DNA from 3 places in the Pantoea sp. SGAir0430 genome. Region 2 is predicted to be linked to each of the others. Evidence: predicted binding sites of a transcription regulator. Region 2 holds the regulator's gene; each other region holds the start of a gene.

The links. The regulator CRP, encoded in region 2, controls carbon source genes, mostly activating them, when cyclic AMP is high. The targets are predictions, from matches to a motif close to ATGTGANNNNNNTCACAT.
Region 1: a site for CRP is predicted at 3,015-3,032, ahead of udp (uridine phosphorylase). Genes of this name have one in related genera too.
Region 3: a site for CRP is predicted at 1,868-1,885, ahead of msrB (peptide-methionine (R)-S-oxide reductase MsrB). Genes of this name have one in related genera too.

The regions. Positions count from the first base shown of each region.
Region 1 is NZ_CP039427.1:2,720,324-2,725,767, forward strand. It holds gene rmuC (DNA recombination protein RmuC) at 1-649, opposite strand, end outside; gene E7738_RS12930 (tetratricopeptide repeat protein) at 767-2,038, opposite strand; gene udp (uridine phosphorylase) at 2,139-2,900, opposite strand; gene E7738_RS12940 (dienelactone hydrolase family protein) at 3,201-4,040, shown strand; gene metE (5-methyltetrahydropteroyltriglutamate--homocysteine S-methyltransferase) at 4,094-5,444, opposite strand, start outside.
Region 2 is NZ_CP039427.1:3,292,532-3,297,975, forward strand. It holds gene E7738_RS15455 (YccS/YhfK family putative transporter) at 1-1,677, opposite strand, end outside; gene crp (cAMP-activated global transcriptional regulator CRP) at 1,736-2,368, opposite strand; gene E7738_RS15465 (OsmC family protein) at 2,673-3,077, shown strand; gene E7738_RS15470 (phosphoribulokinase) at 3,148-4,017, opposite strand; gene E7738_RS15475 (YheU family protein) at 4,079-4,297, opposite strand; gene E7738_RS15480 (hydrolase) at 4,300-5,316, opposite strand; gene E7738_RS15485 (LysE family translocator) at 5,377-5,444, shown strand, end outside.
Region 3 is NZ_CP039427.1:859,636-865,079, reverse strand. It holds gene ansA (asparaginase) at 1-398, shown strand, start outside; gene pncA (bifunctional nicotinamidase/pyrazinamidase) at 415-1,023, shown strand; gene E7738_RS04180 (YeaC family protein) at 1,059-1,340, opposite strand; gene msrB (peptide-methionine (R)-S-oxide reductase MsrB) at 1,343-1,753, opposite strand; gene gapA (glyceraldehyde-3-phosphate dehydrogenase) at 2,092-3,090, shown strand; gene E7738_RS04165 (D-hexose-6-phosphate mutarotase) at 3,165-4,040, shown strand; gene E7738_RS04160 (aldo/keto reductase) at 4,065-4,913, opposite strand; gene E7738_RS04155 (MipA/OmpV family protein) at 4,997-5,444, opposite strand, start outside.

The DNA.
Region 1 (5,444 bases), 570 kb from region 2:
TCGCTTCCTGCGCCATCTGCGCGTTGAGCTGCTGCAGCTGACGAATCTCATGCGCCAGCGTGTGGCGTTCACGCGCTTCCTGGCCGAAGCTGTCGTTGACCTGGCGGCGGAAGCCGTCCAGCTGTTCGCGCAGCGGGCCGATCAGGCTGTTGAGGCTCTGCCGGTTCTGCTCGTCGACGCGTTTTCCGCTGTTTTCGAAGATTCGGTTGGCGAGGTTTTCAAACTGCGCACTCAGGCGCTGTTCGCTGTTGGTCAGCAGACGCTGCTTCTCCTCAGCGGCGAAACGCGTCTCTTCTAATCGAATGGTGACTTCCCGCAGTTCGGCTTCCTGCGCGCTGTTAACTTCCAGCTGATTACGCAACTCGCGGCTGAGCTGTTCACTCTCGGCCCGCCAGTAATCCAGCTGCTGCAGGCGCTCCTGCGCGCCGCTTAGCGTGCCGTGTAGCTGGCGCAGCTCCTGTTCGCGCTGCTGCAGTTGCTGTTGCAGCTGTTCCAGCTGCTGCTGCTGACGCTGCTGCGCCTGTTCCAGCAGGCGGCGTTCGGTGGTGAAGCTGGCGTGCTGATGGCCGGCGCGCAGCTGGGCAATAATCCAGCCAATGCCCAAACCGGCCAGCGCCAGCGCGCCGCTGATGATAAGTTGCTGATCCATAATCCCCCCGCGGATCGTCTCGCTGAGGAGAAGGTAGAGCGCCACTGTATGAATGTCCAGAACATTCATGGCAACCCGCGGATTTTATCGCGGGCGCGATAGGCTCCGTCCGGGCAACTACAGGGCGCGTACGGTCAGGTCGCCGGCTTTCCAGGCATCAATCAGGAAAAACGGCATCGGCAGCACCCATTCGCTGTCGCTTTTCACCTTCGCCGGATAGCACCAGCTGTTGCCGCCGTAGGTCAGCTCCACCTGCTGCTGGCCATTTTCAGCGTTAGCCACTTTGCCGGCCATGCTGGCGAAACCGGCGTTGCTGCCGACGTGGAAGCTGTCGGTCTGCCAGCGAATCGGCGCATGCGCCGGCCACGGCTGCGCGTGGTGGAAGTGAAAGATATCGTCGTGATTGAGGATGCTGTCGCGTACCGTCGGCCACAGCGCTACCTTGAGGAAGTACTGGTCGGTAAAGCGCTCGCTGCCGTCATACTGCGCGATAAAGTCGCGCATCTGCTGCTCCACGTTGTGAAACACGCCGTGACAGCCGCCCCACATGCCGGCCAGTAACAGCTCGGTGTGCGAATAATAATCGCGCATGTGGTGGAACCAGAATGGCGAAGCCAGCCAGGCGTCGACGGCCGCGACTTCGCGCTCTGACAGCAGCGAATCCGCATCCCGCACGATGTAGCGTTTTACGCTGACATCGTCCATCACCAGAAAGCGCCACAGCGTAGGGAAAATGGTTTTCTCCTGCGACATATCCACCAGTTGGGTGTTTGGCTGGGTCAGGCGCTGCCACACGTGCTGCGGCACGCTATCGTCGAGATAGATGCGGCACATCCAGTCCGGATAGAGCTCACGCGCCACCTCAACGTTTTTGATCAGGGTTTCGCAATAGCGCGGCTGACCGCCATACAGACTGAAGGAGATGATATTTTCTGCCGGATTGCTGCGGTTAATCGGCGCAGGCGCCGGTGCGGGAAAAGTCGCTTTCGCGCCCTGACTGAAACGCATGTCGGATTGGGTGAGCGATTCCAGGCCATAACGCGCCACTTCATCTGTCTTATCCAGCCAGCCACACACTTCCGTCAGGCCATCCAGCCAGGTTTCCGACGCCTGCGCGCGCTGCGCCGCCGGTGCCTGATAGATTTTCTGGTAAATCTTGTAGGATTTTTTATGTTCGCCGACGCGCATCAGCGTCAGCGCGTAGTCGCTGAGCACCTGCATCTGGTTAGGCATGACGCGCAGCACTTCTTCGCAGCACTGGCGCGCCAGAGGATAATCTGACGCGGCCATTGCCTGACGAAACCGCGCGGCGGCACTCTCAACGCGGGCCTGCATTGCAGCAGGGCGGCTGGTAAAACCCGGACGTGGGACAGAGATCGTTTTGCGCATAGGAAATTTCTCAGAATCGGCTGAAATTGCGCGCATTCTAATCAGGCAATTGCTGAGCTCCCTATAAGCCTGGTCTCGAAATCATTCCCTGACTGGCGCGCTAAAGTAAGCGACGCGCGGCATCCACCACAATTTTCACCGCATCGCTTTCTGTCTGCTTCATAGTGGCCGCATCCGGGATCTCTTTTTGCGTGCGATTCACGATGACGCCAGCCACCATGCCGGCACGCAGTCCCTGACTGGCGCACATGGTTAACAGTGTAGCGGATTCCATTTCATAGTTAAGTACGCCCATTTGCTGCCACTCTTTCATCGAGCCCTGGAAGCGGCTCACTACGCGTCCGGAGAAGGTGTCGTAGCGCTCCTGGCCAGGATAGAAGGTGTCTGACGAGGCAGTGACACCAATATGCGTGGTCGCACCGCAGGCTTCTGCCGCGGCCACCAGCGCGGTGGTGCAGGCGAAATCAGCCACCGCTGGGAATTCCATCGGCGCAAAGTGCAGGCTGGCACCGTCCAGACGGACCGAGGCGGTGGTCACCAGCACATCACCCACGTTGATGTGTGGCTGAATCGCGCCGGTGGTACCCACACGCAGGAAGGTACGCACGCCCAGCTGCGCCAGCTCTTCAACGGCGATAGAAGTGGACGGACCGCCAATACCGGTGGAACAGACGACCACCGGTTTGCCGTCGATCTCCGCCAGCCAGGTGGTGAATTCACGGTGCGACGCGAGGTGCTGTGGATTCTCCATCAGCGCCGCGATTTTCTTCACGCGCTCCGGATCGCCAGGAACAATCGCCAGCGTGGCTCCTTTCAAATCGGCTTTGGTGATGCCAAGGTGGAAAACGTCAGACTGGGCCATATCAGACTCCTGGAAGATAAGGGGAATAAGCGCGCCACTTTACGTCAGCGGCCCGGATAAATATGTGACTGAATTCACTATCAATAATGAAAGTTACATTGAACTAAAAATATTGTGTGACTCTAATCACATATTAGCGGTCTGCTGCGCTGAATTGCTACAAGCGGTGCTGTGTAACCGTAAAAGGCAGTGTTAATAGAGAAGCAGACCAGGTTAACCATCCCCCGTACCCTACGCCAGCCTTGCCGTAAGGCCAGGCTATAGTTACGTGATTGCGCACTTGCTAGCACGGAGAGAACCATGAAAACCGAAGACAATATGGCACAAAAATCCGCCACCGACGGCTTTGCGCCAGCGGTGCAGCCCACCGCAGCCAGCACCATCATTACCGCCAGCGATGCCATTCACGCGGGCGAGACGTCCGTGCCGAGCCAGGGTGAGAACCTGCCGGCTTATTATGCTCGTCCGCAACAGTTTAGAGGCACGCTGCCGGTCGTGCTGGTGGTGCAGGAAATTTTCGGCGTGCACGAGCACATCCGCGATCTGTGCCGCCGTCTGGCACTGGAAGGCTATCTCGCCGTGGCGCCGGAGCTCTATTTCCGCGAAGGCGATCCCAACGATTACAACGATATCCCCACCCTGTTCAAAGAGCTGGTGAGCAAAGTATCGGATTCGCAGGTACTGTCGGATCTCGACCACGTGGCCAACTGGGCGGCGCGCCACGGCGGCGATATCCGTCGTCTGGCGATCACCGGTTTCTGCTGGGGCGGTCGCATCAGCTGGCTGTTTGCCGCCCATAATCCGCAGGTGCGCGCCGCCGCCGCCTGGTACGGTCGCCTGGAGGGCGAGAAAACGCTGAAGCAGCAGAAACATCCTATTGATATTGCAGTGGATTTGAATGCACCGGTGCTGGGCCTGTATGGCGGCCAGGATGAAAGCATTCCACTGGAGAGTATCGATAAGATGCGCCAGGCCCTGCACGCGGCCAATGCCAAAGCCGAGATTGTGGTGTATCCGGAAGCTGGCCACGCCTTCAACGCCGACTATCGTCCGAGCTACCACGCCGATTCCGCACAGGATGGCTGGCAGCGCATGCTGGCGTGGTTTAAGCAGTATGGCGTCGCGCCAAACGCGGAATAAAAAAAGGGGCGCCAGCGCGCCCCAACTCAACAACACAACGTATTATCCTGCCATCAAACGGTTTCGGCGCGCAGCTTCTGCGCCGCTTTCACCATGTTGGCCAGCGCCTGACGCGTTTCACTCCAGCCGCGCGTTTTCAGGCCACAGTCCGGGTTCACCCACAGGCGCTGCTGCGGAATACTCTGCGCCGCTTTGCGCAGCAGATCTTCCATCCACTCCACGCTCGGTACGTTGGGTGAGTGGATGTCATACACGCCCGGCCCGATTTCATTGGGATATTCAAACGCTTTAAACGCATCCAGCAGATCCATATCAGAACGTGAGGTTTCGATAGTGATCACGTCGGCGTCCAGCGCGGCAATCGAATCCATGATGTCGTTGAACTCGCAATAACACATGTGGGTGTGAATCTGCGTCTCGTCCTGCGCCACCGCGGCGTTAAGGCGGAACGCGTCCACCGCCCAGCGCAGATAGGCTGCCCAGTCAGACTGATGCAGCGGCAAGCCTTCACGCAGCGCCGGTTCGTCAATCTGAATGATGCCGATACCGGCTTTTTCCAGGTCCTGCACTTCGTCGCGCAGCGCCAGCGCAATCTGTTTAGCGATGGTTTCGCGGGTCACGTCTTCCCGCGGGAACGACCAGCACAGGATGGTGACCGGTCCGGTCAGCATGCCCTTCACCGGTTTGTCGGTCAGCGACTGCGCATACTTTGCCCACTCGACGGTAATCGGCTGCGGGCGGCTGACGTCCCCGATGATCACCGGCGGCTTAACACAGCGCGAGCCGTAGCTCTGAACCCAGCCGTTCTGGGTGAAAACAAAGCCGTCGAGGTTTTCGCCGAAGTACTCCACCATGTCGTTACGCTCGGCTTCGCCATGCACCAGCACGTCGAGCCCCAGACGCTCCTGCTCCGCAATCGCCTGTCGGATGTGTTCCGCGATACCGGTGCGGTAGTGGCCGCCGTCAATGTTGCCTTTTTTGAAGTCGAGGCGCAGGCCGCGAATCTCGGTGGTCTGCGGGAAAGAACCGATGGTGGTGGTGGGCCACGCCGGCAGGTTAAAGCGCTGACGCTGCGCCTGAGCACGCACGGTGTAGCTGCTGTTGCGCTCAGTGTCTCTGGCCTGGACTTGCGCCAGACGCTGCGCCACGGCGGGATTATGCACGCGAGCAGAATTTGCCCGGGCACGAATCGGCGCGCTCCAGGCGTGCAGCGCAGCGGCATCGTGCTGGTTCAGCGCCTGACTCAGCAGCGACAGCTCCGTGCACTTCTGTAACGCAAAGGCGAACCAGCTTTTTATCTCGTCGTCGAGGCGGGTTTCCACGCTCAGGTCAATGGGGCTGTGCAGCAGTGAGCAGGAGGAACCGATCCACAGCTGTTGACGCTGGCCGGTCAGCGGCTGCAGG
Region 2 (5,444 bases):
GAGCGAGTTAAACAGCGCGTTGTGCGCCTGGTTAACCTTGACGCGCTGATACGCCAGCTTCTCCGGCGCCTGCTCCGGACCGAGCAGCAGGCGCAGCGCCTCCTGATAAGCCTCCAGCGCATCGTGCGCGTTATTGCGCAGCAGCCCGCTCTGCCATTGCGGCCATAGCCAGATCATACCGGCGAAGGCAATCAGACAGCCCATCAGCGTATCCATCATGCGTGGCAGCAGGAACTGCGCGCCATTCAGTGACAGCAGCTGCAGCGAATACACCGCCGTTACGGTAAAGCCAATCATCGACCAGCCATAATATTTACGCGTGATCAGATAGCTGGCGAGCGTGATGACCAGCATGGTCAGCAGGGCAATCGACTCCGGAACAGCAAAGCGCAGCGACGCTGCGGCGATCAGCAAGCCGGCGAAGGTGCCGAGCGCCCGGTGCTGAATGCGCACGCGCGTGGCGCTGTAGCCGTTCTGGCTGACAAACATGATGGTCATCAGAATCCAGTAGGGCTTGGGAATATTGAAGAACAGCGCCAGCGCGCTGCCGAACATCAGCATCACCGCGAAGCGCGCCGCCGTCCGCAGCGCGGCAGATTTCAGCGACAGGTAGCTGCGCAGCGCCGGCAACAGCGGCAGGCGACGCTGGCGATCGGCCATCAGGTCGCGGGTGTATAGCGGCTTCTGCGTGCGCAGCACGCGCGCGATGCGGCTGAAATGGTAGAGGCAGAAATTACCGACCGGATTATCCGGGTGCTGCCGGGCAATTTTCTCCAGCGCGCCGAGCGGCTTCTCCATGTGGAAGCGTTCCGGCAGCTGGTGATAGAGAATGGCATCGGCCAGCACGCGCAGCCGTGCCGAAATGATTTTCGCGTTCCAGCGGATCACCGCCTCGGCGTGGCTCTGCTCCACCAGCTTTTGCACCTCTTCCGGCTGATGCAGGCTGACCGAGATATGCTCCTGCAGATCGAGCGCAACCTGAAAGGCGCGCGTCAGGCGTTTGTGGCTGTTATCACGGCTGGCGGACAGCATATGCATCTGCTGATAACAGGTGGTGATCAGATCGACCGCTTTCTGCTGACGCGCCAGTAGCGGCGGCAGCGCTTTTTCCGGATCGGTCAGCTGCGTCAGCAGGGTGTATTTGGCGTCGCAGTAATCGGCCAGCTCGCGGTACAGCAGGCTGAGGGTCTCGCGCATCGGCTGCTCTTTCCACAGCCAGAACCAGAACCAGTTAAACAGCCCGTACCACAGCGTCCCGCCGATATACAGCAGCGGCGGGACCCACATCGGCATACGGCCGACGAGGCTTAAGGTAAAGATGGCGGCGATCAGCGTGCCGGGCAGCAAACGACCATGCAGCGGGCTGATTTCACCGGTCACGCCCACCAGCAGCGGTAACACCAGCAGAATCAGCGGCAGCGGCACAGCGTAAGCTGTGAGGTACTGAATCAGAAAACTGCCGCTGGCGAACAGTGCGCCGCCGACAATCAGCCGTTTGAAGAACCGCTTGTGTGGCGTATCCAGACCGGCGATGTTGCAGCAGGCCGGCACCAGGGAGAACAGCAGCCCTTTTTGCAGATCGCCAAACAGCCAGCCGAGCGCCACAGGCAGGCACAGCACCAGCGTTTGCCGCAGCGCATAGTTAACTTCCGGATGATAGATGATTCGACGCCACATCAGCTCATCGTAAACAGAAACGGCGCGATGTTGCCATCACGCCGTGGGTGAGAAGAAATCAGCGGGTGCCGTAAACGACGATGGTTTTGCCGTGTGCGGAGATCAGGTTCTGATCTTCCAGCATTTTCAGGATACGACCCACGGTTTCGCGTGAGCAGCCCACGATCTGACCAATCTCCTGACGGGTGATTTTAATCTGCATACCGTCCGGGTGGGTCATGGCATCAGGCTGTTTCGCCAGGTTGAGCAGCGTTTGCGCGATACGGCCGGTCACATCGAGGAAGGCAAGGTTGCCGACTTTTTCAGATGTAACCTGCAGGCGACGCGCCATCTGCGCCGACAGGCGCATTAAAATATCCGGATTGACCTGAATCAGCTGACGGAATTTTTTGTAGGAAATTTCAGCCACTTCGCAGGCGGTTTTCGCACGTACCCAGGCGCTACGCTCCTGGCCCTCTTCAAACAGGCCGAGCTCACCGATGAAATCCCCCTGATTGAGGTAGGAGAGAATCATCTCTTTGCCTTCTTCATCTTTAATCAGTACCGCGACGGAACCTTTCACGATGTAGTACAGCGTTTCCGCTTTCTCACCCTGATGGATGAGGGTGCTTTTGGATGGATATTTGTGAATATGGCAATGGGACAGGAACCATTCGAGTGTAGGGTCTGTTTGCGGTTTGCCGAGAACCATTCGCTATTATCCTCTGTTGTAATCGTGCCCAAAATACAGGGGGCAGTTTTCCCTGTCAGGCGGTGAAATCGTCCAGCGTTTCCCGTGAGGGACAGTTATTCGGGGGTGGATTCGTAAGCGATGCTTTTGATTCGTCCCGCTTTCGTCTTTCGTGACGAAAATATTTTCAGCACTGTTTGTAGCATAGCTTTTGCAACCTGTCTCCTGTTGTCTCGCTTCAGCAGGTGGGGGATGCGTCTGCATTGCTGTTTGTCAGGTGAAAGCGTACTCTGGCGGCAAAACCGCCGCTTCAGGAGAAAGAATAATGCAGGCACGAGTGAAATGGGTGGAAGGGCTGACCTTTCTCGGAGAATCCTCATCCGGTCATCAGGTATTAATGGACGGCAATTCCGGTGATAAAGCGCCCAGCCCGATGGAGATGGTATTGATGGCTGCGGGCGGCTGCAGCGCGATTGACGTGGTGTCGATTCTGCAAAAGGGGCGCAACGATGTCGCCGATTGTGAAGTCAAACTGACCTCGGAACGCCGCGAAGAAGCGCCACGCATTTTTACGCATATCAATCTGCATTTTATTGTCAGCGGCAAAGCGCTGAGCGATAAAGCGGTAGCGCGCGCGGTGGATCTGTCCGCGGAGAAGTACTGCTCGGTGGCGATCATGCTGGGCAAGGGCGTCGAGATAACGCACAGCTACGAAGTGGTGGAGCTATAATCCAGCCGGGAGCGCGGCCCTGCGCTCCCGATCTCAGCTCCTCCCGGCGAAACTGGCGCGTTAGCCTGCGCTATTCAATGCGTTTTCCTTCAATCAACCGCTGCACCAGCGGCGTCATGATCAACTCCATCGCCAGTCCCATCTTGCCGCCCGGCACCACCAGCGTATTCATGTGGGAAATAAACGAGCCCTGGATCATCGCCAGTAAATAAGGAAAAGCGATGCCCTCCAGGCCGCGAAAATGGATCACCACAAAGCTCTCATCCAGCGACGGGATTTCACGCGCGGCAAACGGGTTCGAGGTATCCACGGTCGGCACGCGCTGGAAGTTGAGGTGCGTGCGGGAAAACTGCGGCGTGATGTAGTTGATGTAGTCTTCCATCGAACGCACCACCGAATCCATCACCGCTTCGCGCGAATGGCCGCGCTCGCTGGTGTCGCGCACCAGTTTCTGAATCCACTCCAGATTAACAATCGGTACCACGCCAACCAGCAGATCGACATGTTCCGCCACGTTATGCTGCTGCGTCACCACGCCGCCGTGCAGGCCTTCATAGAACAGCACATCGGTGTTTTCCGGCAGCGGCTGCCATGGCGTAAAGGTGCCCGGCACCTGATTCCACGGCACCGCTTCATCGTAGGTGTGCAGATATTTGCGCGACTGGCCGAGTCCGCTCTGGCCGTAGTCGCGGAAAGTCTGCTCCAGCAGGCCGAAGTCGTTGGCTTCCGGGCCAAAATAGCTGATGTGACGCCCGAGATCGCGCGCCTTACGAATCGCCATGTCCATTTCCGGACGGGTGTAGCGATGGAAACTGTCGCCTTCCACTTCCGCTGCATGCAGATTCAACTGCTGGAAAATTTTACGGAAGGCGAGACTGGTGGTGGTGGTTCCGGCGCCGCTGGAACCGGTAACGGCTATGACTGGATGCCTGGCTGACATAACAGCGCTCCCTGTGAAGTCCGGCGATGAGCATTGTTACCACGAATTCCTGCGCGGCGCATCAGCCGCGAAATTCACGCCGCGGCATAATATTGACCGACTCGTGCAGTTCTGACCATACCAGTACCACCTCGCCCTGCTGCAGCTGGCGGCGCACGTCGGCCACTTTCTGCGTCAGGCTGCGCTCCTGCTCGCCATAATCGGTGCCTTCACGCAGCACAAAACTTTCTATCAGGTTTTCCAGCGTTGTCGGGTCGAGTTCTTGCCAGGGAATAATCACAATTACATATCCAGATAAGTTGAGAGCCAGTCCGGCACGCGCTGCTCCAGCCACATTTTGGGTCGCAGCAGGCTGCCGCCCACGAAGCCGACGTGACCACCTTGCTGCGTCAGCTGATACTCAATTGTGGCAGACAACTGCTGCGGCTGCGGGATCACCGCATCGGTCATGAAGGGATCGTCTTTAGCATGGATGATCAGCAGCGGCTTGCGCACGCCGGTCAGCAATGGCATGGCGCTGGCGCGCTGATAATAGTCGCGCGCATCAATAAAACCGTGGGCGCGGGCGGTAATCGCATCATCAAACTCACGCAGCCGGCGGAAGGCGCGCAGCTGCGTCAGATCGACCGGCAGCGTGCCCGGCCAGGCGCGCAGTTTGCGCGTGGCGTTTTTCTTCAGCTGGGTCAGCAGGTAGTGCTGATAAAAGCGTGAAAAGCCCACGTCCAGCTTCTGGCTGCACGGCTCCAGCGCCAGCGGCGCGGAAATGGCGACCGCGGCATCCAGCGGGGCCGACGTGCCCTGCAGCCCCAGCAGACAGGCCAGCATATTGCCGCCAAGCGAAACGCCGACCGCGGCAGTCGGCACCGTGCCCCATTCGCGCTGCAGCCAGTGCAGAAAATAGGTCGCATCTTCAGTTTCACCGGAGTGATAGATGCGCTGCAGACGGTTCGGCTCGCCGCTGCAGCCGCGGAAGTGCATGATCACCGCCAGCCAGCCGCGCGCCTGACACGCCTGCATCAGCCCATGGGCATACGGGCTGCGGAAACTGCCTTCCAGCCCGTGGAACAGCACCATGCGCGGCTTGTGACGTGCCTGTGCCGGATCTTCGCTCCACGCCAGATCGACGAAGTCGCCGTCCGGCAGATCGAGGCGCTGCCAGTGCGGGCGCAGCGTGACGCGCCGGCGCAGCAGGCGCGGCAGCAGCGTTTGCAGATGCGCATTGCCGAAGCCGCGCAGCGGGGTAAAGCGCTCGCCGCTCGGGCGATCAAAATAGCCTGGGATAGTACTTGTCTGATGCATAACTCGCTGATAGCTTCGATGGGTTGTTCGCTTTTCTGGGTGAGGAGCACCCGAATATACATGGAACTGAGTCTTTTTTTATCAATGCTGGGCTTTCTCTGGGTCGCGGCCATCACGCCAGGGCCCAA
Region 3 (5,444 bases), 1.6 Mb from region 2:
CGATCACGCCTCAGCCGATTGGCGTGGTGACCATCTATCCAGGCATCTCTGCCGACGTGGTGCGCAATTTCCTGCGTCAGCCGGTCAAAGCGCTGATTCTGCGCTCTTACGGTGTGGGCAACGCGCCACAAAACGCCGAGTTTCTTGCCGAACTGCAGCAGGCCAGCGAGCGCGGCATTGTGGTGGTGAACCTGACGCAGTGCATGTCCGGTAAGGTCAATATGGGCGGTTACGCCACCGGCAATGCACTGGAACACGCCGGCGTGATCAGTGGTTTTGATCTGACCGTCGAGGCCACCCTGACTAAACTGCACTTTTTGTTAAGCCAGAACCTCACCAGCGCTGAAATTCGTGCCAAAATGCAGCAGAATTTACGTGGCGAACTGACCGAAGACTGATACGGAGCAAAATCCCATGAAGCGGGCATTGATAATCATCGATATTCAGAACGATTTTTGCCCCGGCGGCCCGATGGCCGTGCGTGAAGGTGACCAGACGGTTGCCGTTGCTAATCGCTATGCACGCGAATTCCGCGCGCGCGGTGAATGCGTGGTGGCGTTGCAGGACTGGCATCCGGCCAATCACGGCAGCTTTGCCTCGGTCTCTGGCGAGCCGGTGTATACGCTCGGTGAACTGAATGGCCTGGCGCAGATCTGGTGGCCGGATCACGGCGTGCAGCACTCACACGGCGCGGATTTCCATCCGGATCTCGATCGCAGTCTGATTGATGCGGTGTTCCATAAAGGCGGCGATGTGGATGTGGATAGCTATAGCGCCTTTTTCGATAACGGGCACCGCCGCAAAACCGAGCTCGACAGCTGGCTGCGCGAGCGCGGCATTACTCACCTGGTGATGCTGGGCCTGGCGACCGATTACTGCGTGAAGTACAGCGTGCTGGATGCGCTGGAACTGGGATATCACGTTGAAGTGGTGCAGGAAGGCTGCCGGGGCGTCAATCTCAATCCGGACGACAGCGAGATCGCGATCGCGCAGATGCAGGCGCAGGGTGCGGTCATTATCTGAAAATCAGGGCTGGAACTCTCCAGCCCTGCAGCCGGTCAATGCAGGTTAATGCGCGTCACGTCGGACTCGATTCCCCACTCTTCCTTCAGCTGTTTTTTCGACTTCATCACCATCTCGCCGCCTTTACCGATGGTCATGTGCTGCGGTTCGTCGTTGTGCCGCGCCTGCCACAGTATCACCAGCTGCAGACAGTTATCTTTCTGATCCTGCGTCAGCGCCACGCCGTCTGGCCACTTGCCGGTTTCCACCGCAGTGGCGAGGCGCTCGTAGACTTCCGGCGTCATCGCCGCCAGCATTGCTTCCAGTTCCTGCTTCATGCTCAGCCCTCGTGCTGATTGCCCTGCTCGTCGGTAAAGTTCAGCGACGCTGAGTTGACACAATAGCGCTCACCGGTTGGCTGCGGGCCATCCGGGAAGACGTGGCCCAGATGGGCGTCGCAGTTACCGCAGCGGATTTCGACGCGGTGCATACCGTGCGAGTCATCTTCCAGATAGCGGATAGCTTCATCGTTATACGGCTGATAAAAGCTCGGCCAGCCGCAGCCGGAGTCATACTTGGTTTCGGAGAGAAACAGCGGTGCGTTGCAGACCAGGCAGTGATAGATACCCTCCTGCTTGTTGTGCAACAGCGCGCCGGTGAAAGGCGGTTCGGTTCCACGATGCTGAGTGACGTAGCGCTGCATTTCCGACAGCTGGGCAATTTTTGCCTCGGGTGCGGTGTCTTTAGCCATTTTGAGTTCCGGAGTGTCATTCTGTAAAAATCGTCTAGTATTCTAACAAACGAACAACATCTTCCGGGTCTTTTTTCGTGCGGATGCTTTTGCCCCGACCAGCACTGCGCAATTTTGTGATGACGATCACTCTTTGCAACAGTCATCCCTTTTTAGTCTGCATTCGGCGTAAGATAGGTGCGCAATAAGGGCGCTGCGCAAGCGTTTGCGCACCCAATTATTCCTGGCGCTGGAATTGACCTGTCGCAACAATTGACACGATTCCGCTTGACGCCTGGTAAGGTTTTTGTAATTTTACAGCCAACCTTTTATTCACTAACAAATAGCTGGTGGAATATATGACTATCAAAGTAGGTATCAACGGTTTTGGCCGTATCGGTCGCATCGTTTTCCGTGCTGCTCAGCAGCGTTCTGACATCGAAATCGTCGCGATCAACGACCTGCTCGACGCCGATTACATGGCTTACATGCTGAAGTATGACTCTACACACGGTCGTTTCGACGGCACCGTAGAAGTGAAAGATGGCGCGCTGATCGTTAACGGTAAAAAAATCCGTGTTACCGCTGAGAAAGACCCGGCTAACCTGAAATGGGACGAAGTGGGCGTTGACGTTGTTGCTGAAGCAACCGGTATCTTCCTGACCGACGAAACCGCACGTAAACACATCACTGCCGGCGCGAAGAAAGTGGTTCTGACTGGCCCGTCTAAAGATGACACCCCAATGTTCGTTCGTGGTGCCAACTTCGACAAATATGCCGGCCAGGACATCGTGTCTAACGCTTCCTGCACCACCAACTGCCTGGCGCCGCTGGCTAAAGTAATCAACGATAAGTTCGGTATCGTTGAAGGTCTGATGACCACTGTTCACGCCACCACCGCCACTCAGAAAACCGTTGATGGCCCGTCTCACAAAGACTGGCGCGGCGGCCGCGGTGCAGCGCAGAACATCATCCCATCTTCTACCGGCGCAGCAAAAGCAGTAGGCAAAGTTCTGCCAGAGCTGAACGGTAAACTGACCGGTATGGCGTTCCGCGTACCAACACCAAACGTCTCTGTGGTTGACCTGACCGTTCGTCTGGAAAAACCAGCGTCTTACAAAGACATCTGCGCAGCCATCAAAGCCGCTGCTGAAGGTGACATGAAAGACGTGCTGGGCTACATCGAAGACGACGTGGTTTCTACCGACTTCAACGGCGAAACCCTGACTTCCGTGTTCGACGCGAAAGCCGGTATCGCTCTGAACGACAACTTTGTGAAACTGGTTTCCTGGTACGATAACGAAACCGGTTACTCCAACAAGGTTCTGGATCTGATTGCACTGGTTGCTGCTAAGTAAGCTAACCGGCTAAACAGACAAGGGGTGACTTCGGTCGCCCCTTTTTTTTCGATTGGATGAGAGAAGGTCTGACAATGCACAATTCGCTCTTTAACTTGCCCGTGGTGACGCAGATCACCCCTTACCTGTCGCAGCGTCAGATGGGTGAATTATCGATTCTGGTGATCAGCCATCCGAAAGTGCGCGCCGCCATTGCCCTGCAGGGTGCGCACCTACTGGCATGGCAACCGGCCGGTCAGCAGCCCGCCATCTGGCTCAGCGACAAGACGCCATTCGTCAGCGGAAAAGCCATTCGCGGCGGCGTGCCGGTCTGCTGGCCGTGGTTTGGTCCGGCAGGTGAACCTGCGCATGGCTTTGCCCGCAATCAGCCGTGGACGCTGACGGCGCATGATGAGAACGAAGATGCGGTCATGCTGACGTTCACGCTGGAAAGTAATGCACAAACGAAAAAACTGTGGCCGCACGACTTCACACTGCTGGCGCGCTTCCGCATTGCTGAACACTGTGAGATTGAGCTGGAAGCCTGGGGCGATTATGAAGCCACTGCCGCGCTGCACAGCTATTTTCAGGTGGCGGACATTGCGCAGGTTGAAGTCAGCGGGCTCGGCAACAGCTACATCGATAAGGTGCAGGACAGTGCCATCGGCAGCGCAGCGGACGGGAAACAAACTTATCCCGATCGGGTTGATCGCATTCATACCGCAGCGGAAGACTGCAGCGTGATCCACGATCGCGCCGGTAAACGCCAGATTGAAGTCTATCACCATTATCAAAGTGACGTTGTCACCTGGAATCCTGGCCCGGCACTGTCCTGCAGCATGGCCGATATGCCTAATGATGGTTATAAAACCATGGTATGCGTGGAGACGGCGCGGATTAGCAAACCGATGAAAAGTGCCGGAGAAACCCCTGCCCGCCTTGGCGTCACGCTGAGAATCCGCAATAAGTAATGCTGAACGGCGCGCACGCGCCGTTTACACCACATCCAGCGCCAGTTTATGCTGCGGCGGCGGAAAGGCGCGATCCAGCAGCGCCAGCTCATCGCTGGTCAGGATGATATTCAGGGCCGCCGCATTCTCCTGCACGTGCGCCACGCTGCCCGCCTTTGGAATGGCCATTACGCCCGGCTGGCGAATCACCCAGCTCAACAGCAACTGAGCGATGCTGATGCTCTTCTGTTGTGCAATCTGCTGCAAAGTCGCATCGTCAAACAGCGCCTGACGCAGCCGTCCGGCCTGCGCCAGCGGACAGTAAGCCATGACGGGCGTATGGTGCTGCTGACAGAGCGGCAGTAAATCGAATTCAATACCGCGTGAAGCCAGATGGTACAGCACCTGATTAGTCGCGCAGCCCATCCCTCCGGCTTCACTCCACAACTCCTGCAGATCGTCGCTATCAAAATTGGAGACGCCCCAGTGGCGGATTTTGCCCTGCTGCTGCAGCGTTTGCATGGCGCGCACGGTCTCCTCCAGCGGCACATTACCGCGCCAGTGCAGCAGATAAAGATCGAGATAGTCCGTCTGCAGACGGCGCAGACTGCGCTCACAGGCGTCAATCGCATCGACCTCACCGGCGTTCCACGGGTAAACTTTTGATACCAGCCAGGCTTGATCGCGCCGTCCGCGCAGCGCTGCGCCGACCACCTCTTCCGCGCCGCCTTCGGCATACATCTCAGCGGTATCGATCAGTTTCAGTCCGGCGTCCAGTCCAGCCTGCAGCGCAGCGATTTCCTGCGCCCGCTGTGCCGGATTTTCGCCCATATACCAGGTGCCCTGGCCGATAGCCGCTAACGGCGTATCGTCATTAAACTGAATTGTCTTCATCCCACCTCCCGTTGCGCCATTACGGGGCGCAATATTGGTGCAGGGTAACAAAAACGCCTCATTATGAGGCGTTCGTACGGTCATCAGAAGCTGTAGCTAACGCCGGTCCACAGCGTAAACTGACCGTCTTTATCCACCATCGGACTGTCTTTAATTTCACTGGCGAAGCGGGTGTATCGGCCTGACAGGCTGGCGTTCCAGCTCTCGCTTATCTGGTAGCTGGCGTTCATCTCGACGTAAGGCGACCAGCTGTCGTCCGGGTGATAGCGATCAATGCCGGTACGCGCGCTTTCGTGGCCGGAAACGCCGTAGTAATAGCGGTTTTGGTTGGCACTGTTCCACATTGCGCCAATGCCCGGTGTCAGGCTGAACGCGCCGAAATCAAAGCGGTACAGGTAGGTCAGGTCCCAGATCATGCCGTTGCTGTTATTCAGCACATCGCCCAGCAGCGCGGTACGCACAATTCCCCAGTCAGCAACGTGACGATAAGTCGCGCCGGCCATCAGCGTCATACGACGCTTGTCCAGCCCT